DNA from 3 places in the Jejuibacter sp. L23 genome. Region 2 is predicted to be linked to each of the others. Evidence: predicted binding sites of a transcription regulator. Region 2 holds the regulator's gene; each other region holds the start of a gene.

Region 1 (7,886 bases), 1.5 Mb from region 2:
ACACTGTTATGCAACGGCGTTAATTACCCTCAATTCGGCGCGCTGCGCGGCTGGCTGCGACTGCGCCTGTTGAACGGCTGTAACGCCCGCTCGCTGGAGCTGGCGACCAGCGACGGTCGCCCGATGTATGTGGTAGGCAGCGACGGCGGTCTGCTGGCGGAGCCGGTGAAGGTCGAAAGCCTGCCTGTGCTGATGGGGGAACGCTTTGAGGTGTTGGTGGAAGTGAAGGATGCCAAACCCTTCGAGATTATGGCGCTACCGGTGACACAGATGGGGATGCAGGTTGCACCCTTTGATAAACCTCAGCCGGTGGTGCGTATCCAGCCAGTACCGGTTCACGGCTCCGGCGAGCTGCCGGATACCCTGGCGAAGGTGCCTGAACTCCCGAAGCTTGAAGGGCTTAATACCCGCTGGCTACAACTGATGATGGATCCCCGCCTGGATCAGATGGGTATGCAGGCACTGATGGAAAAATATGGTCAGGGGGCTATGGCCGGGATGGATCACGGTGCCATGGGCCATGGCGATATGGAACAGATGAAGGGGGGAATGGACCATAGTGCGATGGATCATGGCGCTATGGGCAAGATGGCGAACGGCGATCGGAAGCTGGATATCTATAACGCCAATAAGATTAACGGCAAGGCCTTCGACATGAACACTCCGTCATTTAACGTGCCGCGTGGCCAGTACGAGCGTTGGACCATCTCCGGCGAAGGCGACATGATGCTGCATCCGTTCCATATCCACGGCACCCAGTTCCGTATTTTGTCGGAAGACGGCAAGCCGCCAGCGGAGCATCGCCGCGGCTGGAAAGATACGGTGCGGGTGGAAGGCAAGCGCAGCGAAGTGCTGGTGCGTTTCGATCATACCGCCCCTGCGCAACACAGCTATATGGCCCACTGCCATCTGCTGGAACATGAAGATACCGGGATGATGCTGGGTTTTACGGTTTCCTGAATAGAAAAGCGGCTCCCATAGGGAGCCGCCTTGCATTATATATTGCAGTTACTTCGCTTCATCCGGCAGCGCATAAGCAACAATATAGTCGCCCATCTTCGTACCGAAAGAACCGTGTCCCCCTGCGGAAATCACCACATACTGCTTACCGTTAACCTCATAGGTCATAGGCGTGGCCTGACCGCCTGCGGGCAGGCGTGCCTGCCACAGCTTCTTGCCGTTGGTCATGTCATAGGCGCGCAGATAGTTGTCCGCGGTGGCGGCAATAAACAGCACGTTACCGGCGGTAGAGATCGGCCCGCCAAGCATCGGCATTCCCATATTAAAGGGAAGCGAGAACGGGAGCGGGAACGGCAGGCTGTCGCGCGGAGTACCTATGCGTTTCTTCCAGGCGATGGTGTTGGTCTTGAGATCGATACCTGAAATATAACCCCAGGCCGGCTGCTTACACGGCAGGCCGAGCGGCGACAGGAACGGATTCAGGGTAACGCCAAAAGGTACGCCGTACTGCGGCTGAATACCTGATTCGGTACCGGAGCCTTTGGCATCCTTCGGCGGCTCCATCGGATTACCCGGTCCGCGCGGGATAAGTTTTGAAACGAATGGCAGCGCCATCGGGTTGGCGATGGCCACCTGGCGGCTGGGATCGACCGAGATACCGCCCCATTCAAACATCCCCAGGTTACCCGGGAAGACCAGGGTGCCCTGTTCGGAAGGCGGGGTAAAGGTGCCTTCATAGCGCAGACCGTGGAAGATCACCCGGCACACCAGCTGATCGTACATGGTAGCGCCCCACATATCGGCGCCGGTCAGTTTTTTCTCCGGACGGAACGTCAGTTCAGAGAACGGTTGAGTCGGCGACAGACGATCGCCTTTCGCAGGGCCCTGCGGAACCGGACGCTCTGGGGCAGGTACCACGGTTTTACCGGTGCGTCTGTCCAGCACGAACAGGTTGCCGGTTTTGGCCGGTGCGTAGATAACCGGAACGGTGTTGCCGTCTTTATCGGTAATATCCGCCAACGTCGGCTGGGAAGGCATATCCATATCCCACAGATCGTGATGCACGGTCTGATAGGACCACTCCAGTTTACCGGTGGTGGCGTTAAGCGCCAGAATCGAGCTGGCATAGCGCTCCTGCTCCGGCGTACGATTGCCGCCCCAGATATCCGGCGTGGTCACCCCGGTCGGGATGTAGACCAGATCCAGCTTCGCATCGTAAACCGACGGCGCCCAGGAGTTCGGCGAGTTCAGGGTAAAGTGATGCTCGTCGGCCGGAATAGCATTCGGGTCTTTGGCGCCGGGGTCGAAGACCCACAGCAGCTTACCGGTATTCACGTCGAATCCGCGAATCACGCCGGAAGGCTCGCGGGTCGAGAAGTTATCGGTGACCGCTCCGGCAATCACAATGACCTTGTCGGTAATGATCGGCGGCGAGGTGGGTTCGTACATGCCCGGCGTAGTGACCGGCATATTGCTCTGCAGATTCAGTTCGCCGTTATCGGCAAAGCTGGCACAGCGTTTGCCGTTATCGGCGTTAATGGCAAACAGGCGGCCATCGTTAACCGGCAGAATGATACGGCGCGGGCAGTCTGCCACCACATCCGGCGCAGCATTGTCGGAGGTAGCCTCATGATAAGAGACGCCGCGGCAGGTCACGTGCTGGAATGAAGGGTCGGTCTTCAGTTCAGGATCAAAATGCCATTTTTCTTTCCCGGTGGCGGCATCCAGGGCGAACAGGCGCTGGTGCGCGGTGCACAGGAACAGGCTATTGCCCACTTTGATCGGCGTGACCTCGTTAGTGATCTCGACCGGATCGTTATCCTGCTTCAGATCGCCGGTACGAAACACCCAGGCTTCTTTTAGCTGGTGCACGTTGTCAGCGTTGATCTGCTTAAGGGGCGAGTAACGCTGGCCTTCCTGGGTGCGTCCATAGGCTGGCCAGTCGCCGTCAGGAATATCGGAACTCTGCGCCGCTGCCGTGGCGTCGGTCGGCAGGGTACCGTGGATCTCCTGAGGGTCGTTAAATCCAGCCCAGGACAGGATCCCGGCGCTGATAAGCAAGGTGACGACCAGTGCAGGAATAGCCAGACTGACATGAACGAGGTTGCGCCAGATAAAGGGCAACAGTAGCCAGATACCGAAGAATACCAGCACGTCACAACGCGGTGTCAGGGCCCAGAAGTCGAAGCCGACCTCCCAAACGCCCCATAGCATGGTGCCGAGTAGCAGAAGGGCATACAGCCATAATGCAGCGGCGCTGCGGCGCCACAGCAACCAGGCAACCACCAGCATGACGATGCCGGCTATCGGGTAGTACCAGGAGCCGCCGATAGCGACCAGCCAGACACCACCTCCCAACAGCCAGAGTCCTGTTAACAACGCAAACAGAGCGGATAACGTCACGACCATACGTGGCCGGGGTTGTTGTTTTTCCATAGCGAAGAGTTCCATTAATTTTTGATAGCAATTAATTATAGTTATTTACATGTGTGATAACGATCACAAAAAAGGCTTTTGATGCAAAGAAGCGAAGGTGGGGGGTTTGCTGTTATACTCTGCGATCTTTCGATTCACGCGGGCACTTTCTCTGAATGAAGGGCCGCGGAGCAGAGCCTTATCAGCAAATTATTTGGTTATACAGATGAAACATAAAGTAGAAGTGATGATCCCGGAAGCGGAGATCGCGGCGCGTGTCGCAGAGCTCGGGCAGCAGATTAATGAACGCTATCGCGACAGCGGCAGCGAAATGGTGCTGGTGGGGCTGCTGCGCGGCTCCTTTATCTTTATGGCGGATCTGTGCCGGGCGGTTGAAGTGCCTCATGAAGTCGACTTCATGACCGCTTCCAGCTACGGGAGCGGGATGTCCAGCACCCGTGACGTTAAAATCATCAAGGATCTGGATGAGGATATTCGCGGTAAGGATGTGCTGATCGTGGAAGATATTATCGACTCCGGCAACACCCTGAGCAGGGTGAGTGAGATTTTGCGCCTGCGTGAGCCGAAATCACTGGCTATCTGTACCCTGCTGGATAAACCCTCGCGCCGTGAGGTGGACGTTAAGGTTGAATATATCGGCTTCTCCATTCCCGACGAATTTGTGGTGGGTTACGGCATTGATTACGCCCAGCACTATCGCCATCTGCCCTACGTCGGCAAAGTCGTTCTGCTGGACGAGTAACAAAAAGGGCCGCGATGCGGCCCTTAACATTATTTATGGTTTTGATGCTGCTGACGCAGGTTGCAGATGCCCTTACGGTAGTTCTGCTCCAGCGACTCGCGGCTGGTGGCGGTTACGTCCAGATCGCGCAGCAGGCCGTCGTGAATGCCGTAGGCCCAGCCGTGGATGGTGACCTTCTGGTTACGTTTCCACGCTGACTGCATAATGGTGGAGTGGCCCAGGTTATAGACCTGCTCCATCACGTTCAGCTCGCAAAGCGTATCCATGCGCTGACTTTCCGGCAGTTCGCCCAGCAGGGAGCTGTGCTTAAACCAGATATCACGAATGTGCAGCAGCCAGTTGTTGATCAACCCCAGTTCGGGATTTTCCACCGCCGCCTGCACGCCACCACAACCGTAGTGACCGCAAATAATGATATGCTCGACCTCCAGCACATCGACGGCGTACTGAACCACGGAAAGACAGTTCAGGTCGGTATGGATAACCAGGTTAGCCACGTTACGGTGAACGAATATCTCGCCCGGCTCCAGGCCGGTGAGGCGCTCAGCGGGAACGCGGCTGTCGGAACATCCGATCCATAGAAAACGGGGCTTCTGAGCTTGTGCAAGCTGCGTAAAGAAGCCGGGATCCTCTTCCACCAGCATTTTGGACCAGAGACGGTTATTGCTGATGAGACTGTCGATATCTTTCATAGAGGTTAACAACCTGTAACCAGATTAGTGCGTTGGGGTAATATAGGGCAACTCAACTTTTTTTTAAACCATATAACTCGTGTAAGAAAAACAAGGCAAGCTGAATCTATGGCATATGCACTGGAACTTGAGCAACTGACGAAAACCTATCCCGGCGGCGTTCAGGCGTTGCGAGGCATCGATCTGCGCGTAGAAGCCGGTGATTTTTACGCACTATTGGGGCCTAACGGCGCAGGAAAATCCACCACCATCGGTATTATCAGCTCGCTGGTCAATAAAAGCGCAGGCCAGGTCAAGGTCTTCGGCTATGACCTGGCGCGTGATGTGGTGAATGCCAAACGCCAGCTTGGGCTGGTGCCGCAGGAATTTAACTTTAACCCCTTCGAGACGGTACAGCAGATCGTCGTGAATCAGGCGGGTTACTACGGCGTACCGCGCCGCGAGGCGATAGCGCGTAGCGAAAAATACCTGACGCAGCTCGATCTGTGGGGAAAACGCAACGAACGTGCGCGCATGCTCTCTGGCGGTATGAAGCGTCGCCTGATGATCGCCAGGGCGCTGATGCATGAGCCGCGGTTGCTGATTCTGGATGAGCCCACAGCCGGAGTGGATATTGAACTGCGTCGCTCAATGTGGACCTTCCTGAAGGATCTGAACGACCAGGGCACCACCATTATCCTGACCACCCACTATCTGGAAGAGGCGGAGATGCTGTGCCGCAATATCGGTATTATCCAGAGCGGGGAGCTGGTGGAGAACACCTCCATGAAAGATCTGCTCTCCAAGCTGAAGTCGGAAACCTTTATCCTCGATCTGGCGCCGAAAAGCCCGATTCCTAAGCTGGACGGCTACCAGTACCGGTTGGTGGATACCTCGACGCTGGAGGTGGAAGTGCTGCGCGAGCAGGGGGTCAATAGCGTCTTCGCTCAGCTGAGCGCACAGGGTATTCAGGTATTAAGTATGCGTAACAAAGCTAACCGACTGGAAGAGCTGTTTGTCACGTTGGTCCATGAGAAGAAAGGAGAGCCGGCATGATGCAGCTTTACTGGGTCGCCCTGAAGAGCATCTGGGCGAAAGAGATTCACCGTTTTATGCGCATCTGGATCCAGACTCTGGTGCCGCCGGTGATCACCATGACCCTGTACTTTATTATCTTCGGTAATCTGATTGGTTCGCGCATTGGCGAGATGCACGGCTTTAGCTATATGCAGTTTATCGTTCCGGGTCTGATCATGATGGCGGTGATCACCAACGCTTACGCCAACGTGGCTTCCTCTTTCTTTGGATCTAAATTCCAGCGCAATATCGAGGAGCTGCTGGTGGCGCCGGTGCCGACCCACGTGATTATTGCGGGTTATGTCGGTGGCGGCGTGGCCCGCGGCCTGTGCGTGGGGATTCTGGTCACGGCGATTTCGCTGTTTTTTGTACCGTTCCACGTGCATTCGTGGCTGTTTGTGGCCCTGACCCTGCTGCTGACCGCGATCCTGTTCTCGCTGGCGGGGCTGCTGAACGCGATATTCGCCACCACCTTTGACGATATCAGCCTGATACCGACCTTTGTACTGACGCCGCTGACCTATCTGGGCGGGGTATTCTATTCGCTGACGCTGCTGCCGCCTTTCTGGCAGGCACTCTCCAAGCTGAACCCCATCGTCTATATGATTAGCGGGTTCCGCTACGGCTTCCTGGGGGTGAGTGACGTTCAACTGCCGCTGACTGTTGGCGTACTGCTTATCTTTATTGCTGCGTTCTATCTGCTGTGCTGGCGACTGATCCAGCGCGGGCGTGGGCTGCGTAGCTAATTCTCCTCGTAAAAAAACCGGAACGCCATCTGACGTTCCGGTTTTTTTATACGCTGACGAAGGGGCTATCAGGCGACCTGCACCGGCACAGCCTTCGCAATACGCTTCATTTCGTTATCACCGTCGAAGTAGGCGACTTTCGGCTGCCAGCTACGGGCTTCTTCATCTGGCATGGTGACATAGCTTGCGATAATCATGATATCGCCAACGCTGGCGCAGTGGGCCGCGGCGCCATTCACCGAGATAATGCGCGAACCGCGTTCGGCGGCGATGGCATAGGTCGAAAAGCGCTTACCGTTGGTGACGTTGTAGATATCGATGGCTTCATATTCCAGAATACCTGCCGCGTCGAGGAAATCCTGGTCAATGGCGCAGGAGCCTTCATAGTGCAAATCGGCCTGCGTTACTTTGACGCGGTGAAGTTTGCCCTGCAGCATAGTACGAATCATAGCGTTAAACCCTGGTCATTAAGTCATACGGAACAGGGGCCAGGCGGGCCTGGCCCTGGGAAAGTGGGGCAGTATTACCCCATCAGGCGTCTGCTGTCTACTCTGTAAGCGTGACCTGCATATTATCAATCAGGCGCGCTTCACCGAGCCAGGCGGCCATCAGAATTACCGCGCGCTGGCTTTCCGGCGTCAGAGCCAGCAGGCTATCGGCATCGCGGATTTGCAGGTCGTCGGCGCGGAAGCCTTTTTCGTTCAGCGCCTGGGCGGCAATGGCGAGAATCTCTTCGCAGTCGCGTTCACCTGCGCTAAGTTTGGCGGCAATCTCCTTCATGACCTGATGCAGTCCCGGGGCGATTTTACGCTGACCGGAGGTGAGATAGCCGTTGCGGGAACTCAGCGCCAGGCCATCCTTCGCGCGTACCGTAGGGACGCCGACGATGTCGATATCGTAACCCATATCCGCCACCATCTTACGGATCAGCGCCAGTTGCTGAAAATCTTTCTCGCCGAAGCAGGCGACGTCCGGCTGCACCAGGTTGAACAGCTTGCTGACCACGGTAGAGACGCCGCGGAAGTGGCCAGGGCGGCTGGCACCTTCCAGGATAGTGGAGAGTTCCGGCACCTCGACGAAGGTCTGCCCTTCCATGCCTTTGGGGTAAACCTCCTGCGGCGTAGGAGCGAATACCACGTCCACACGACGCTTGTTAAGCTTTTCGCTATCCTGCTGCAGCGTGCGGGGATAGCGCGCCAGATCGTCAGGCCTGTCGAACTGCATCGGATTCACGAAAATACTGACCACCACCAC
Region 2 (7,886 bases):
GATAAACGCTGGAAACGCGCTACGCTTGTATTTTTGCTGTTCGTCCTGGCAAGAGGATTCATGAATAACTTCCAGCCACTGGCTACGGAACTCCATCCCCCGCTCCCGGAAGATGAGGGCTCCCTTGATGGCGCCATCCTGGTATTCTGCTGGGCAGGATTCACGATTCTGTTCCGGACTCTGCTTTTTGACCGTAGGGCTCTTGCGATGGGAATAGCCGCCGGTCTGCTCTGGATCCCCACTGGCGATATTCTGGCGCTCCCGTTCTGGGCTGGCAGTATGGCGCTGCTGGTGTATCTGCTAAACAGTCTGGGAAAATGGCGCGGCATCCATTACTGGTATATGGCGCTGTGGAGCTTCGTTATCGGTAGTTATATAGAAGCCTATACGCTTCTCAACAGCCCCTTCTATACTGGTGCGATTATTGCCCTTTTCGTCACTTACTGTAAGTACTGGTATCCGCGGTTTATCCAGGAGCGGCAAGCCGCGCAAGAAGAGGATGAAGACGACGAAGAGGAAGCGTTTGACGAAGACAAGGAGCCTGATAACAGCGAGGACGAACCGGAACTGGCACCGTTTGAAACGGAAATAGCCCGCCTGGAGAGTCTGGAAAATCTGGAAGGCGCTGTTCACAGCGAACTTAAAGGCATTATTAAGTATGCGCGGCTTATCCAGCACTGCATGCTGACCGACCCGCGGGATATGCAGCCCGGCCAGGATTTCCTGAACCGCTATCTGCCGTCAGTCGAGGAGATCATCACCAAAAGCCAGAACCTGTCCAGTCAGCTTGCCGGACATGGGAATGAACATCAGGTCACGGCCCGCAGCGTGGAAATATTGAAAGCGCTACGTTCCGCTTTCCGCCAGAAGCACGCCCAGTTGCTGGAAAACGACGAAACGGAACTGAACACCGAAGTCAGTACTCTGGAAAAGCTGCTAAAAACAGACGGCTTCCTGTAACCCCTTTCGGGCCCGCAGCAACTGGCGGGCCCGCATCGGCTACATCAATAATCTCGTTTTCTCCCTCACGACACAGGCACGATCAGATCGAGCTCTTTGCTTATTTCCTGATGATTCCCATGGGAATTAACATGTTGTGGGATCAACTGACCATGGGCGACAGATTTAGACGGAATATAAATGCCGTCAGTGAAGGGAATAAAACGCTTCGCCTGATATACTTAAAAATGCCAGGGGTATTCGAATGCTTTACCAATAACCGATTGACGTAAAAGAGAAACCAGCATATTCAGGATGTGCTCACCAGAATAGGTTTCAGTATTAACCGCAACGGCAATCGCCTTAACATGGACTGAATACCTCCGTAGATAAAACATTTCAGCACGGGTATTCTTATTCTGATTCATTATGACGTATTCCTCACAGGATTGATTTAATAAGCATTCCTTAACTGTGGGTCCCCCTCTTTGAGACGAATTAAACAGACCAAAAAAAGCATCAACAATCTACGGATTTACCGGTATGATGGTGGATTAATTAACTAAAATTACTCTGTACCATGGCAGAAATTACCCCTGCAGAACTCTCCGCCAATAGTGACGAGACGCAGCTTTTCCGCCCAATGATCGGCGCACGCAATCCGCATATGCAAACCATGCTGCCGCGCCTGATACGCCGTCGGCTGCGCTTTACCCCCTGGTGGCAAAGAATCGATACGCCGGACGGCGATTTTATCGACCTCGCCTGGAGCGAACACCCGTCAAAAGCACAGCATAAGCCGCGCCTGGTGGTGTTTCACGGCCTGGAGGGCAGCCTGCACAGCCCATACGCTCACGGGTTGATGAATGCGGCAAAACAGCGCGGCTGGCTGGGCGTGGTGATGCACTTTCGCGGCTGTAGCGGCGAACCAAACCGCATGAACCGCATCTATCACTCCGGCGAAACTAACGATGCCAGCTACTTCCTGGACTGGCTGCGCCGGCGCTACGGCGCTCGTCCGACCGCCGCGGTGGGATTTTCGCTGGGCGGTAATATGCTGGCCTGCCTGATGGCCCAACAGGAAAAAGCCTGTTCGCTGGCGGCTGGCGTCGTGGTGTCGGCGCCGCTGATGCTGGAGCCCTGCTGCTACCATATGGAAAAAGGGTTTTCCCGTTTCTACCAGCGCTATCTGCTGAATCTGCTGAAGGCTAACGCCGGGCGCAAACTCAAGGCCTGGCCCGGAACCCTGCCCATCGACAGGGCCCGTCTGAAACGCATTCGCCGCATCCGGGAATTCGACGATCTGATTACCTCGAAAATCCACGGTTTTCGTGATGCTCTGGACTACTACCGACGCTGTAGCGCACTGCCAATGCTGCCGCAAATCGCCCGACCGACGCTGATTATCCACGCGAAAGACGATCCCTTTATGGATCACCAGGTCATTCCGGATCTCGACCATCTGCCCCCCAACATTGAGTATCAGCTGACCGAGCACGGTGGCCACGTCGGCTTCGTGGGGGGAACACTACGACACCCGGAAATGTGGCTGGAAAAACGTATTCCCGACTGGTTAAGTCAATTCCTGGATGGATAAATGATTATTCCCTGGCAGCAGATATCGGCGGAAACGCTGGATAGCCTGATAGAAGCCTTTGTGTTGCGCGAAGGCACCGATTACGGTGAACATGAGCGTTCGCTCGAACAAAAAGTGGCGGATGTAAAGCATCAGCTACAAACCGGCGAAGCCGTTGTGGTATGGTCGGAACTTTATGAAACGGTCAACATCATGCCGCGCTCGCAATTCCGCGGCTAATATCTGGTTTACCAAACAATTCGCCGTGTTTCAGTGGCTACACCCCTGTACTCAAGGAGTTGCTCAGCTATGTCCACCAGGCATCCGATTATCGCCGTCACCGGTTCCAGCGGTGCGGGAACCACCACCACCAGCATCGCATTTCGTAAGATTTTCGCCGAACTCGGGCTCAGAGCCGCCGAGCTCGAAGGTGACAGTTTCCACCGCTATACCCGCCCGGAAATGGATATGGAGATTCGCAAGGCCCGGGATTTAGGGCGCCATATCAGCTATTTCGGCCCGGACGCCAATGACTTTGGTCTGCTGGAAAATACCTTTACCGAATATGGTCATAGCGGTACGGGAAAGTCCCGCAAATATCTACATACCTACGATGAAGCAGTGCCCTGGGATCAGGTGCCAGGCACCTTTACTCCCTGGCAGCCGCTACCAGAACCTACGGACGTACTGTTCTACGAAGGGCTGCACGGCGGCGTGGTCACCTCGCAGCACGATGTGGCGCAGCATGTGGATCTACTGGTCGGCGTAGTACCCATCGTCAACCTGGAGTGGATTCAGAAACTGGTGCGCGACACCAGCGAGCGCGGCCATTCCCGTGAAGCCGTGATGGATTCGGTGGTGCGTTCGATGGAAGACTACATTAACTACATCACCCCGCAGTTCTCACGTACCCACATCAACTTCCAGCGCGTGCCGACGGTAGATACCTCTAATCCCTTCGCCGCCAGAGAGATCCCGTCGCTGGATGAAAGCTTTGTGGTGATCCACTTCCGGGATCTGGAGGTCGATTATCCCTGGCTGCTGGCGATGCTGCAGGGCTCGTTTATCTCGCATATCAATACGCTGGTGGTGCCGGGCGGCAAGATGGGACTGGCGATGGAGCTGATTATGACGCCGCTGGTGCGGCGCATTATGGAAGGTAAAAAGATAGCCTAATCCCTGGCTGGGGAGGGGAATCTGTCTCCCCTCCCCAGCCAGCATCAGCCTTCCACCACCTCATATGAATGGGTGATATTCACCGCTTTACCCAACATCAGCGCCACAGAGCAGTATTTCTCGGCAGACAAATCCACCGCACGCGACACCGCATTGTCTTTCAGATCCTGGCCGGTAACGATAAAGTGCAGATTGATATGAGTGAACAGGCGCGGCGCCTCTTCACGACGCTCCGAGGTTAGCTTCACCTCGCAGTCGGTCACGCCGTGGCGACCCTTTTGCAGAATAGAGACCACATCGATGGCGCTACAGCTTCCCACCGCCATCAGCACCATCTCCATCGGACTGGGGGCCTTGTCGCCGGAATTCCCGTCCATCAGCACCTGATGCCCGGAGGCGGACTCACCCAGGAAAGTCAGGCCCTCAACCCATTTTACTCGTGACTGCATGTTGTCGCTCCCATCAAGCCATTTTCCCCACAGAGTAAGCCGCCGCAAAGAAAGTCGCAACAGAAGGCGATCCGGGTCAAGCTGAAACGAGACAATAGGAGACACCCGGAAAAAGCTATGCTAAAACACTGAGGATACCCTCTCGCGGCGCGGCGAAGCGCGTACGGGATGAAATTTCACGTGAAATTTATGTAGCTTACAGGCTTTTCTCATGCCAGATCCCCAAGAGCGGGGACAAACGATCAATACGCCCGGAGGCCCATATTCTTCCGGGCGTCAGCTTATAACCAGAGGATAACCGCGCATGGTGCTTGGCAAACCGCAAACAGACCCGACTCTCGAATGGTTTTTGTCTCATTGCCACATTCATAAGTATCCATCGAAGAGCACACTTATTCATCAGGGTGAAAAAGCCGAAACCCTCTATTACATCGTTAAGGGCTCTGTCGCAGTACTTATCAAAGATGAGGAAGGGAAAGAGATGATCCTCTCTTACCTGAATCAGGGGGATTTCATTGGTGAACTGGGGCTATTCGAAGAAGGCCAGGAGCGTAGCGCCTGGGTACGGGCGAAAACCGCCTGCGAAGTCGCTGAAATCTCCTATAAGAAATTCCGTCAGCTGATCCAGGTAAACCCGGACATTCTGATGCGCCTTTCCTCGCAGATGGCCCGCCGTCTGCAGGTCACCTCAGAGAAAGTGGGCAATCTCGCCTTCCTGGATGTGACAGGTCGTATCGCACAGACCCTGCTAAACCTGGCAAAACAGCCGGACGCAATGACCCATCCAGACGGAATGCAGATCAAAATCACCCGTCAGGAAATTGGGCAGATCGTGGGCTGTTCCCGCGAAACCGTTGGCCGTATTCTGAAGATGCTGGAAGATCAAAACCTGATCTCCGCACACGGGAAAACCATCGTCGTCTTCGGTACCCGTTAATCCCGGTCTGTAACGGCGTGTTGTGGCAACGCGCCGTTTTTCTCTTTGCCACTGACGCGTTACCCTGTGCCAATGCGCCGACTGATCTATCACCCCGAAGTTAACTATGCGCTGCGTCAGACCCTGGTACTGTCGCTGCCGGTGATTATCGGGCTAATATTCGGTAGCCTGCAACAGGGCCTGCTCTTCTCGCTGGTTCCCGCCTGTTGCAATATCGCGGGCCTGGATACCCCCCATAAACGTTTCTTTAAACGCCTGATCGTCGGCGGCTCGCTGTTCGCCTTTAGCAGCCTGATGGTTCAGCTACTGCTGATGGAAAAGCTGCCACTGGCCGCCATCTTCTTCGGAATGGCGCTGTTACTGGGCGTTACGGCGGAAATCAGCGCCCTGCATGGCCGCCTGTTGCCTGCTTCGCTTATCGCCGCGATCTTTACTCTGGGGCTGGCCGGCAATATGCCGGTCTGGCAGCCGATGCTGCTGTATGCGCTCGGCACCCTGTGGTACGGCGCCTTTAACTGGTTCTGGTTCTGGATGTGGCGTGAACAGCCGCTACGCGAGACCCTGAGCCTGCTCTATCGCGAACTGGCGGACTACTGCGAAGCCAAATACAGCCTGCTGACCCAGCATACCGATCCGGAAAATGCGCTGCCGCCGCTGCTGATTCGTCAGCAAAAGGTGGTGGATCTCATCAGCCTCTGTTATCAGCAGTTGCATATGCTATCTGCCACCAGCCGCCAGAATGATTATAAGCGCCTGCTGCGCGTCTTTCAGGTGGCGCTGGATCTTCAGGAGCATATTTCCGTCAGCCTTCACCAGCCTGAAGAGGTACAGAAACTGGTAGAGCAGAGCCACGCGGAACCGGTGATTCGCTGGGCGGCCCGTACCGTGGCCGCCCGACTGCGCGTAGTCAGCGACGATATACTCTACCACCGCTATCCCCGGCGCTTTAGCATGGAAAAACCCATCTCCGCGCTGGAAAAGATTGCCCGCCAGCATCCGGAAAACCCGGTGGGGCAGTTCTGCCACTATCACTTCAGCCGTATCGCCCGACTACTGCGCACCCAGCGCCCGCTCTATATTCGGGATCTGATGGCCGACCGGCAACAGCATCTTCCGCTGCTTCGGGCGCTGCGCAGCTATCTGTCGCTGAAGTCCTCGGCGCTGCGTAGCGCAGCGCGCATTGGAACCATGCTTGCCATCGCCAGTCTGCTTGGCGCCGCGCTCAATCTGCCCAAACCCTGGTGGATACTGATGACCATCATGTTTGTCACCCAGAACGGCTATGGCGCCACCCGGGTACGCATTCTGCACCGGGCGGGGGGAACTATCGCGGGTCTGTTAATTGCGGCGGGCGCGCTGCACTTTAACGTACCCCAGGGCTATATTCTGGCGGGAATGCTGCTGATAACGCTGATTGGCTACCTGATAATCCGTAAACATTACGCGCTGGCGACCGTCGGATTTACCATCACTGCGGTGTACAGCCTGCAACTGCTTTCGCTGAGCGGTGAGCAGTTTATTATGACCCGACTGGTGGATACGCTGCTCGGTTGCCTGATCGCCTTTGGCGGCATGGTCTGGCTGTGGCCTCAGTGGCAGAGCGGCCTGCTACGACAGAATGCCCACGATGCGCTGGAGCGCGACCAGCAGGCCATCCGCCAGATCCTGAGCGACGATCCACAGCCCGGCCCGCTGGCCTGGGAGCGAATGCGGGTCAATCAGGCCCATAATGCGCTCTATAACTCGCTAAATCAGGCAATGCAGGAGCCATCATTCAATAACCGTTACCTGGCCGATATGAAGCTATGGGTAACCCACAGCCAGTTTATCGTCGAGCATATTAACGCCATGACGATCCTGGCGCGCGAGCATAATATGCTGACGCCAGCGCTGGCCCAACGCTATCTGCAATCCTGTGAAATCGCTATTCAGCGCTGCCAGCAACGGCTGACCTGGGACAACCCCGACGACAGCGGGGCCATTCACGTACTGGACGACCCCGAGGCGCTCACCATTGGCCCAATGAGTACCATGGAGCGCCATCTGGATCGCATCCTCAGCCATCTGAATGCGATGCATACCATCTCTTCCGTGGCCTGGCATCAGCGCCCCCACCACGGCGCCTGGCTACGCCGCCGTCTGCAAAGCCACAAATAATCATCCCAGGGCAATTTTCTGCACCGCTTTGGCGAAACGCGCCATGCCTTCATCGATGTCGGCGTCTTCCACCACCAGCGACGGCGCCAGACGAACCACGTCCGGCCCGGCATTCAACACCATAACGCCCTGCTCCGCTGCTGCGTTCAGCAGATCCCGGGCGCGCCCTTTATATGCTTCACTCAACTCAGCACCAATCAGTAGCCCCATACCGCGAACTTCGCTGAAAATATTGAATTGCTCGTTGATCTGACGCAGATGGTCGACAAAACGCTGACGCTTGCTCTGAATGCCACCCAGCACTTGTGGGGTATTAATGATGTCGAAGGCCGCTTCCGCCACTGCGCATGCCAGCGGGTTACCGCCATAGGTCGAGCCATGGGAGCCCACGTGGAAAGCAGAGGCAATCTCCTGGGTCGTCAGCATCGCGCTCACCGGGAAACCGCCGCCCAACGCTTTGGCGCTGGTCAGAATGTCCGGCGTCACACCGTAGTGCATATAGCTGAACAGCTTGCCCACGCGACCCATACCGCACTGTACCTCATCAAAGACCAGCAACGCCTGATAGTGGTCGCACAGGTCACGCAGCCCCTGCAGGAACTCCGGCGTGGCGGCGGTGACTCCCCCTTCTCCCTGAATCGGCTCGACCACC
Region 3 (7,886 bases), 1.1 Mb from region 2:
GCGTGCGCTGCGCTGGGAGGGAATGCGGATTTCCACATCCTGAGGCCCCAGCAGACCGGCCAGTTCACCGCCATCGTATCCGGTGAGTGCGACAATGGTCATATCCCTCGTCACTGCCGCCTCGACGGCTTTAACAATATCCCGGCTGTTGCCGCGCGTCGAGATCGCCAGCAGTACGTCTCCCGCCTGACCCAGCGCCCGAACCTGCTTGGCGTAAATCTCTTCCTGCAGGCGATCGTTGCTGATGGCCGTTAGCACCACGTTGTCGGCATTGAGCGCAATGGCGGGCAGGCTGGGGCGTTCGGTTTCGAAACGGTTGATCATACTGGCGGCAAAGTGCTGGGCGTTGGCGGCGGAGGCGCCATTACCACAGCACAGGATCTTATTGCCGTTAAGCAGAGACTGAACCAGCGTCATCGCCGCACGAGAAATGGCATCCGGAAGCGCTTCTGCCGCAGCTATCTGGGTTTGAATGCTTTCCGTAAAGCAGACTTTGATTCTTTCTAGCACGATAATCCTTTGAAATAAAATACAAATTATCTGTTAAGGGTAAAAGCGTCGACGATCCACTCAGCCTCATCGCCGGTGAAGGCTAACACATCGAAACGGCAATCCACAGTGTCAAAACTCCCATTGTGGCGGGCAAGCCACGAACGGGCGGCACGCAGCAGTTTTTGCTGCTTGGCGTGCGTAACGCTGGCGACTGCGCCGCCGTAAAGAGAATTGCGCCGGTAGCGAACTTCCACAAAGACGATGGTGTGGCCCTGAGTCATGATCAGATCGATTTCACCGCCGGGGAGATGCGCGTTAGCGGCAAGGAAGCGCAGTCCCTTGCGCTCCAGCCAGCGGCGGGCGCGGGCCTCATAGCTCGCGCCCAACCGCTGGCGGTTTAGTAGCCCGCCGGAACGATGCGGCCTTGCTGGTACCTGAGCCATACCATTTTCCGGCCAATCACGCAGTCCGGCGTGGCCGACAGGGTACCGGTATTCCCGTTGACCTGGTAGCCGGGCTGCTGGCGCATCTGCGAGAAGTTATTGGCGATGGTCCAGGCGTCCACGCCCATAGCGTACAGGCGCGCCAGCGAGTAGTCGCCGTTGGAAGCGCTTAACGCCTGCTGCATCAGGCCGGGGTTATCGCCAGCCAGCATGGGGATTTCGCTGAACTGCAGTCCTTCCATTTCCAGACGGAAGTCGGCCCCGGAACCGGCCTGGGCGCTACGCGAGCTGGCATAGAGCTGGACGCCGCTGTGGCTGCCGGTACGCATTGCGATAAGCGGCTTAATCAGTGAAATCTCGTTACGGCTGGCCATAATCCAGGCGGAATCCACGCCGCCGCTGTTCTGACCGGCTGCGCTATCCGTTACCGGCGACGGCGTGCTGGTGACGCTGTCTGCCGGTTGGCTACCGTTTACCGGAGTACCGGTCAGCGCAATGCCGGAGGCGCCGTTGATTTTCTGGCGCAGCTCACCGACCGAGCCGAATTTCTGCTGCAGGACGGTACCGCCGCCCAGGCTCTGCCACTGATCGACGAAGGCTTTAGAGACCCGATCGCCCAGGGCGCTGTAGGGCACCAGCAGCAGAGGAGCGCGCTTGCCCTGCTGCCAGATGTGATTGGCGGCATCGCGCGCTTCATCTTCTGGCGACAGCGCAAAGTAGCAGATGTTCGCTGTGGGGGTGACGTTTTCCGGCTGGTTCAGCGCCAGAATATTGAGCGGACTGTTGCTGGACGCCAGTTTATTGACGTTGTTTTTCAGCAGCGGTCCCACCACCAGCGAGGCGCCATCGCGCTGGGCCTGGGCCAGGATCTGCTCAATAGGCTGGCTGGAGGTGTCGTACACCTGAATATTGGCCTGCGGGCGCGCCGGGGCGGTGGTTGCCTGCGGCGGCGTAGCTGCGGCCGCGTCGGTCTGCTGTTGCGGCGCCTGCGGGGCCTGTTCCTCCGTCTGCTGCGCGGAATCCAGCTGCGGCTGCGGGGTTTGCGAGCGTTCGCCGGTCAGATCGTCCACCGGGGCCGAGGAGGGGCTGGCAACGTCGTTGTTACTGGCTGCTTCCTGCTGGTTGTCGGCATCCGAAGCCTGCGCTGGCTGGTCCGCATTGGGGGCGGCGTCAGGAGCGTCCTGAGGCGCTGGCTGGGACTGGGGCGGCAGCGCCGGGCTGACGCCCGCGTTTTTCGCCGCCTCAAAGCCCTGCTGAATCGCGCGGCCAAAGACCGCCGCCTGGCCGTTTAACGGCAGCAGTAGCGCAATCTTATCGGTGGAAGCCGGTTTGTAGTTCTGGGCGTTGCTCAGCGCCGTCGGCAACTGGGTTGCAGCCGGGTTCTGCGGGTAACGGGTCTGCCAGTCTTTGATAGCCGACTGCATCATCTTCGGATCGCGGCGATTGGTGAACCAGACCTGCTGCAGATCCAGCCAGCCCTGTAAGGTGTTCTCATCGGCGTTGATCACCAGCGCTCTGGCCTGCTCCTGGGTCATGGCGGAAAGGGCCTGCCAGGTGGCGTCGATGTTCTTCTGCTTTGCGTCGCCCTTCAGCAGGGGCTCCTGGGCTACCAGTGCGCGCAGCAGATCGAGGGACGGCCGCCCCTGGCTTGCGTCGATACGGGCCTGCCAGTACCGCGCCTGCTGGGAAGCGGGAAGCTGTTCAACATCGAGCTGGTCCAGCGCGGAGGTCGCACCCTTGTAGTCCTTAGCGGCAATCTTCACCTGAGCGCTCAGCAACGTATATTCCTGACGCTGTGCGTCGGTCAGCTCAGTGGGTACCTGCTTCCATAGCTCGGTGGCCTGGCTGGTTTTCCCTTCTTGCAGCAGTGCACGAACGGCGAGTAATTGCCATGTCGTCTTGTTATTATCTGCATTCTGCTGCATTTGTTGCAGGTAGAACGCAGAGTTGGCCTTAGCGTCGCCCTGAAGCAGGGCGGTGTTTTTTTCCGGTGCCTGGGTGCCGCAGCCGGCAAAAAACAGGGCTGCCAGCACGACCGGCAGACAGCGCCCGGCCTTCGAACGAACTAATTTAGACGGTACCATACTGTATCCAGTGCTTTTCTACTCAGTGCACAAATATTAATTCGGCAATAGAGATGAAACAATGAAACAACACGATTCAACGGCGATTTCTGGCGGTACGCTTTATATTGTGCCTACGCCCATCGGCAATCTGGGCGACATCACGCAGCGTGCGCTGGAGGTGTTGCAGGCCGTTGATCTCATTGCCGCGGAGGATACCCGCCATACCGGGCTGTTGCTACAGCATTTTGCGATTAATGCGCGTCTGTTCGCGCTACATGACCACAATGAGCAGCAAAAAGCGGAAATTTTGCGTAGCAGATTGCAGGAAGGGCAAAGCATTGCCCTGGTTTCCGATGCCGGCACGCCGCTGATTAACGATCCCGGCTATCATCTGGTGCGTGCCTGTCGGGAAGCGGGGATTAAAGTGGTGCCGCTGCCGGGCCCCTGTGCGGCCATTACCGCCCTGAGCGCCGCCGGTCTGCCTTCCGATCGCTTCTGTTACGAGGGATTTCTGCCTGCGAAATCGAAAGGGCGCCGCGATGCGCTTCAGGCGCTGGAAAACGAGCCGCGCACTCTGATCTTCTACGAATCCACCCATCGACTGCTGGAAAGCCTGGAAGATATCCGCAGCGTATTGGGCGATACGCGCTATGTGGTGCTGGCGCGCGAACTGACCAAAACCTGGGAGACCATTCACGGCGCGCCGGTGGCAGAGCTGCTGGCGTGGGTGAAAGAGGATGAAAATCGCCGCAAGGGCGAGATGGTGCTGATCGTCGAGGGCCATAAGGCGCAGGAAGAGGCGCTGCCCGCCGATGCCCTGCGCACCCTGGCGCTGTTGCAGGCCGAACTACCGCTGAAAAAGGCGGCCCAGCTAACGGCCGAAATCCACGGCGTGAAGAAAAACGCGCTGTATAAATACGCGCTGGAGCAGCAGGGAGAATAACCATTGAGCCGCTATCAGCCGCCTTTAACCATTACGCCATCAGTCCTCAATCTGGTTGTTGAGATAGGTGAACTGCTAGGTTTTTGGGCGGCTCAGGCGGGAAGAGCGTCGCCGTTACTGCGTAAAGAGAACCGAATCCGTACTATTCAGGCATCGCTGGCCATTGAGCATAACTCGTTAACCACCGGGCAGGTGACTGCGATTATGGACGGGAAGCGTGTGCTGGCGCCTGAAAAAGAGATTCAGGAGGTACGGAATGCAATTCTGGCTTATGACAAAATGCCCGTCTGGAAGGCCTGGCGCCTTCAGGATCTTCTTAGCGCACATCGCCTGCTGATGACCGGCCTGGTGGATTCCCCCGGGCAAGTCAGGCAGGGCGATGTAGGTATATATCGTGGCAGCCAACTGGTACATATGGCTCCTCCTGCATCTCAGCTTTCGCGTCTGCTGGACGATCTTCTTTCCTGGCTTCGGAATACGGAGCTGCATCCGCTGATTGCCAGTTCTGTATTTCATTATGAATTTGAATTTATTCACCCTTTCCTGGATGGTAATGGGCGTATGGGGCGGCTGTGGCAAACGCTGATCCTGAGCCAATGGCGTATTGAACTATCCTGGTTGCCAGTGGAAACCCTGATCCATCATCAACAGCAGCGCTATTATCAGATACTGAGAGAATGTGATAAAGCCAGTGACTGCTCTGCATTTGTTGAGTTTATGCTGATGAATATCCGCTCGGCACTGCAGGAAGGGATAGCGCAAAAGGCGAATGTGTCGGAACAAATGTCGGAACAAATGTCGGAACAAAAAACGTATTTTCCGACGTCGATGGAAGTCCGCATTCTCCAGCAGTTGAAACAGGAACCGCGCTCAACGGCTGCTAATCTGGCGGCAGTGCTAGGGGTCAGTGCCAGAACGGTGGAGCGTCATTTGCAAAAACTGCAGCACGAAGGGAAGTTACAGCGCGCAGGTGCGAGAAAAGGCGGATTTTGGCGCATTCTGTAAGCCACGGCAGCCCGCAGAAACGGGCTGCCGCCGTCGATATCAGGTCACCGGCGCCGGGTTGAACACCGCCAGCTGGTTGTGCAGCCCCCACTGGTCGGAAAAGGTCTTTTTACGGCCGCTCGCCACGTCAAGAATCAGGTGAAACAGGCGCCAGCCTACCTCTTCGATGCTCTCCTCGCCGGTGGCGATGGTACCGGCATTGATATCCATTAAGTCATACCAGCGTCTGGCCAGCTCGCTGCGGGTCGCCATCTTGATGACCGGTACTGCCACCAGACCGTAGGGAGTGCCGCGTCCGGTGGTGAAGACCTGTAAGGTAATGCCGGATGCCACCTGCTGGGTGCCGCAGACGAAGTCGCTGGCCGGGGTGGCGGCGTAGATCAGGCCACGGCGGGTAGGGCGCTGGCCGGGTGACAGCACTTCGGCGATGGCGCTCTGGCCCGATTTAGCGATGGAGCCCAGCGCCTTTTCCACCACGTTCGCCAGCCCCCCTTTCTTGTTGCCCGGTGACGGGTTGGCGCTGCGGTCGGTGCGTCCGGCATTCAGGTAGTCGTCGTACCAGGCCATCTCTTCCAGCAGCCTTTTCCCTACCTCCACATCGGCGGCGCGCGGGGTGAGCAGATGGATGGCGTCGCGTACCTCGGTGACTTCGGAAAACATCACCGTAGCGCCGCAGCGCACCAGCAGGTCCGAGGCAAAGCCCACTGCCGGGTTCGCGGTGACGCCAGAAAACGCATCGCTGCCGCCGCACTGCATTCCCACCACCAGTTCAGATGCCGGGCAGGTTTCGCGGGTCCGCTGATTCAGTTTTTCCAGATGGCGGCGGGCTACCGCCAGGATATCGTCCACCATCGAGCGGAAACCCTGGTGATGTTCATCCTGCAGCCGCACCACGCTTGCGGCGTCTACGGCAATGGGCGTGACATCTTCGGTTCCCTGCAGCAGCCGTTCCGGCTGGAGCTTTTCGCAACCCAGCCCCACCACCATCACTTCGCCGCCGAAGTTCGGGTTCAGGGCCAGATTATGGATGGTACGGATGGGGATGACGGCAGCCGGCGCGTTAATCGCCACGCCGCAGCCGTAGAGGTGATTAAGCCCCACCACGCCATCGACGTTGGGATATTCAGGCAGCAGATCGCGCTCGATAATCTTCACCACATAGTCCACCACGCCGGAAACGCACTGGACGCTGGTGGTAATGCCCAGCAGATTTTTGGTGCCTACGCTGCCGTCGGCATTGCGGTAGCCTTCGAAAGTGTAGCCATCCAGGGGCGGCAGCGGTTCCGGTACCCGGTTTGCCAGGGGCAGGCTTTCCAGCGGCGGCGCTTCGGGCAGGGCGACCAGCGATTCGTCGATCCAGCTTCCCTGGGGAATGGCGCGCAGCGCATAGCCGATGATCTCGCCATAGCGCACGATGGCGCCGCCGTCGGCGATATCCGTCAGGGCGACCTTATGACCCTGAGGAATGTGTTCGGTTAGCGTCAGACCGTCCGGAAAATGGGTTCCGGCCTTCAGGCCGCCGTCGTTGACGATGATGGCGACGTTATCCTGGGGGTTAACCCGGATGTAAAACGGCAGCGATACGGGTTGTGCGATTTCCGGATTGCTCATTGTTCACCTGTCTCCAGCGCTCTGTTTACGCGTGTTATTCGTTATTTCACAGATATCAGGCAGCCCAATTTCACAGCGCTGCCCCGGGGATGTGGTTAAAAAGGATGCGGTAATGCCAGACGGGAAAATGTGATTTAGCTCACTCTGAGCGGCAAAGCCCCGGGAGACAGGGGCTGCAAAATCTAAATCTGTGGGTAATCCCCCACAGAGTCAGTCAGATGACCATAAAAAAACGTAACGCCAAATCATCTCCTGGGCATACGCCCAATGTCGCCCGGAGGAGAGCGGCTTATACTGGATGACAGTTCAGTCTCCGTAAATGGGCCGCCCGGCGCGCCAGAACTCACCTCTCAGACAAGGGTTAACCCAATGAATAAAAATATCTTTCCTAACCCCTTTAAGGCTGCCCTGGCAGCACAGCAGATTCAGATTGGCTGCTGGAGCGCGCTGGCGAACCCCATCAGCACCGAGGTGCTGGGCCTGGCGGGTTTCGACTGGATCGTGCTGGACGGCGAACATGCCCCAAACGATATTACCACCTTTATTCCCCAACTGATGGCCTTGCAGGGTAGCGGTAGCGCGCCGGTTGTACGGGCGCCGACCAACGATCCGGTGGTTATCAAGCGGCTGTTGGACATCGGTTTTTATAACTTCCTGATCCCTTTTGTCGAAACCGCGGAAGAGGCGCGACAGGCGGTGGCGTCCACCCGCTATCCGCCTCAGGGGATTCGCGGCGTGTCGGTTTCGCATCGTAGTAACTGCTACGGCACGGCGCCGGACTACTTCCGCCAGATCAACGACAACATCAGCGTGCTGGTGCAGATAGAAAGCCAGTTGGGGGTCGATAACCTGGATGCCATTGCTGACACCGACGGCGTGGACGGCATTTTCGTGGGGCCCGGCGATCTTTCGGCTGCGCTGGGGTATCTGGGCGAGCCGGGGCATCCGGAGGTTCAGCGGGTCATTACCCATATCTTTGAGCGCGCCAGGGCGCACGGCAAGCCTTCCGGCATTCTGGCGCCGGTAGAGGCGGACGCCCGACGCTACCTGGAGTGGGGCGCCACCTTTGTGGCGGTGGGCAGCGATCTTGGGGTCTTCCGCGCCGCCACCCAGAATCTGGCGGACCGCTTTAAAAAGTAATCACACAACGAATTATCAGGAGAACAACGTCATGACAGTAAAAGTGGGTTTCATTGGCCTGGGGATCATGGGCAAACCGATGAGCAAAAACCTGATCAAAGCGGGTTATTCGCTGGTGGTGCTGGATCATAACCGGGAGTCTACGGCGGAACTGGTTGAAATCGGTGCAGGCAGCGCGGCGACCCC

The links. The regulator CRP, encoded in region 2, controls carbon source genes, mostly activating them, when cyclic AMP is high. The targets are predictions, from matches to a motif close to ATGTGANNNNNNTCACAT.
Region 1: hpt (hypoxanthine phosphoribosyltransferase) is a predicted target of CRP. The motif match lies at 3,448-3,465, and genes of this name have one in related genera.
Region 3: garD (galactarate dehydratase) is a predicted target of CRP. The motif match lies at 6,688-6,705, and genes of this name have one in related genera.

Annotation. Positions count from the first base shown of each region.
Region 1 covers NZ_CP138199.1:966,712-974,597, forward strand. The annotation lists gene cueO (multicopper oxidase CueO) at 1-960, shown strand, start outside; gene SCU88_RS04415 (membrane-bound PQQ-dependent dehydrogenase, glucose/quinate/shikimate family) at 1,009-3,396, opposite strand; gene hpt (hypoxanthine phosphoribosyltransferase) at 3,602-4,138, shown strand; gene can (carbonate dehydratase) at 4,168-4,830, opposite strand; gene SCU88_RS04430 (ABC transporter ATP-binding protein) at 4,939-5,865, shown strand; gene SCU88_RS04435 (ABC transporter permease) at 5,862-6,632, shown strand; gene panD (aspartate 1-decarboxylase) at 6,701-7,081, opposite strand; gene panC (pantoate--beta-alanine ligase) at 7,179-7,886, opposite strand, start outside.
Region 2 covers NZ_CP138199.1:4,798,864-4,806,749, forward strand. The annotation lists gene SCU88_RS22970 (5-bromo-4-chloroindolyl phosphate hydrolysis family protein) at 1-960, shown strand, start outside; gene SCU88_RS22975 (hypothetical protein) at 1,182-1,367, opposite strand; gene SCU88_RS22980 (hydrolase) at 1,520-2,536, shown strand; gene SCU88_RS22985 (YheU family protein) at 2,537-2,755, shown strand; gene SCU88_RS22990 (phosphoribulokinase) at 2,825-3,691, shown strand; gene SCU88_RS22995 (OsmC family protein) at 3,736-4,140, opposite strand; gene crp (cAMP-activated global transcriptional regulator CRP) at 4,445-5,077, shown strand; gene SCU88_RS23005 (YccS/YhfK family putative transporter) at 5,150-7,234, shown strand; gene argD (bifunctional acetylornithine/succinyldiaminopimelate transaminase) at 7,235-7,886, opposite strand, start outside.
Region 3 covers NZ_CP138199.1:609,861-617,746, forward strand. The annotation lists gene diaA (DnaA initiator-associating protein DiaA) at 1-510, opposite strand, end outside; gene SCU88_RS02845 (YraN family protein) at 537-935, opposite strand; gene SCU88_RS02850 (penicillin-binding protein activator) at 890-3,019, opposite strand; gene rsmI (16S rRNA (cytidine(1402)-2'-O)-methyltransferase) at 3,081-3,944, shown strand; gene SCU88_RS02860 (Fic family protein) at 3,948-4,949, shown strand; gene garD (galactarate dehydratase) at 4,989-6,560, opposite strand; gene garL (2-dehydro-3-deoxyglucarate aldolase) at 6,930-7,700, shown strand; gene garR (2-hydroxy-3-oxopropionate reductase) at 7,732-7,886, shown strand, end outside.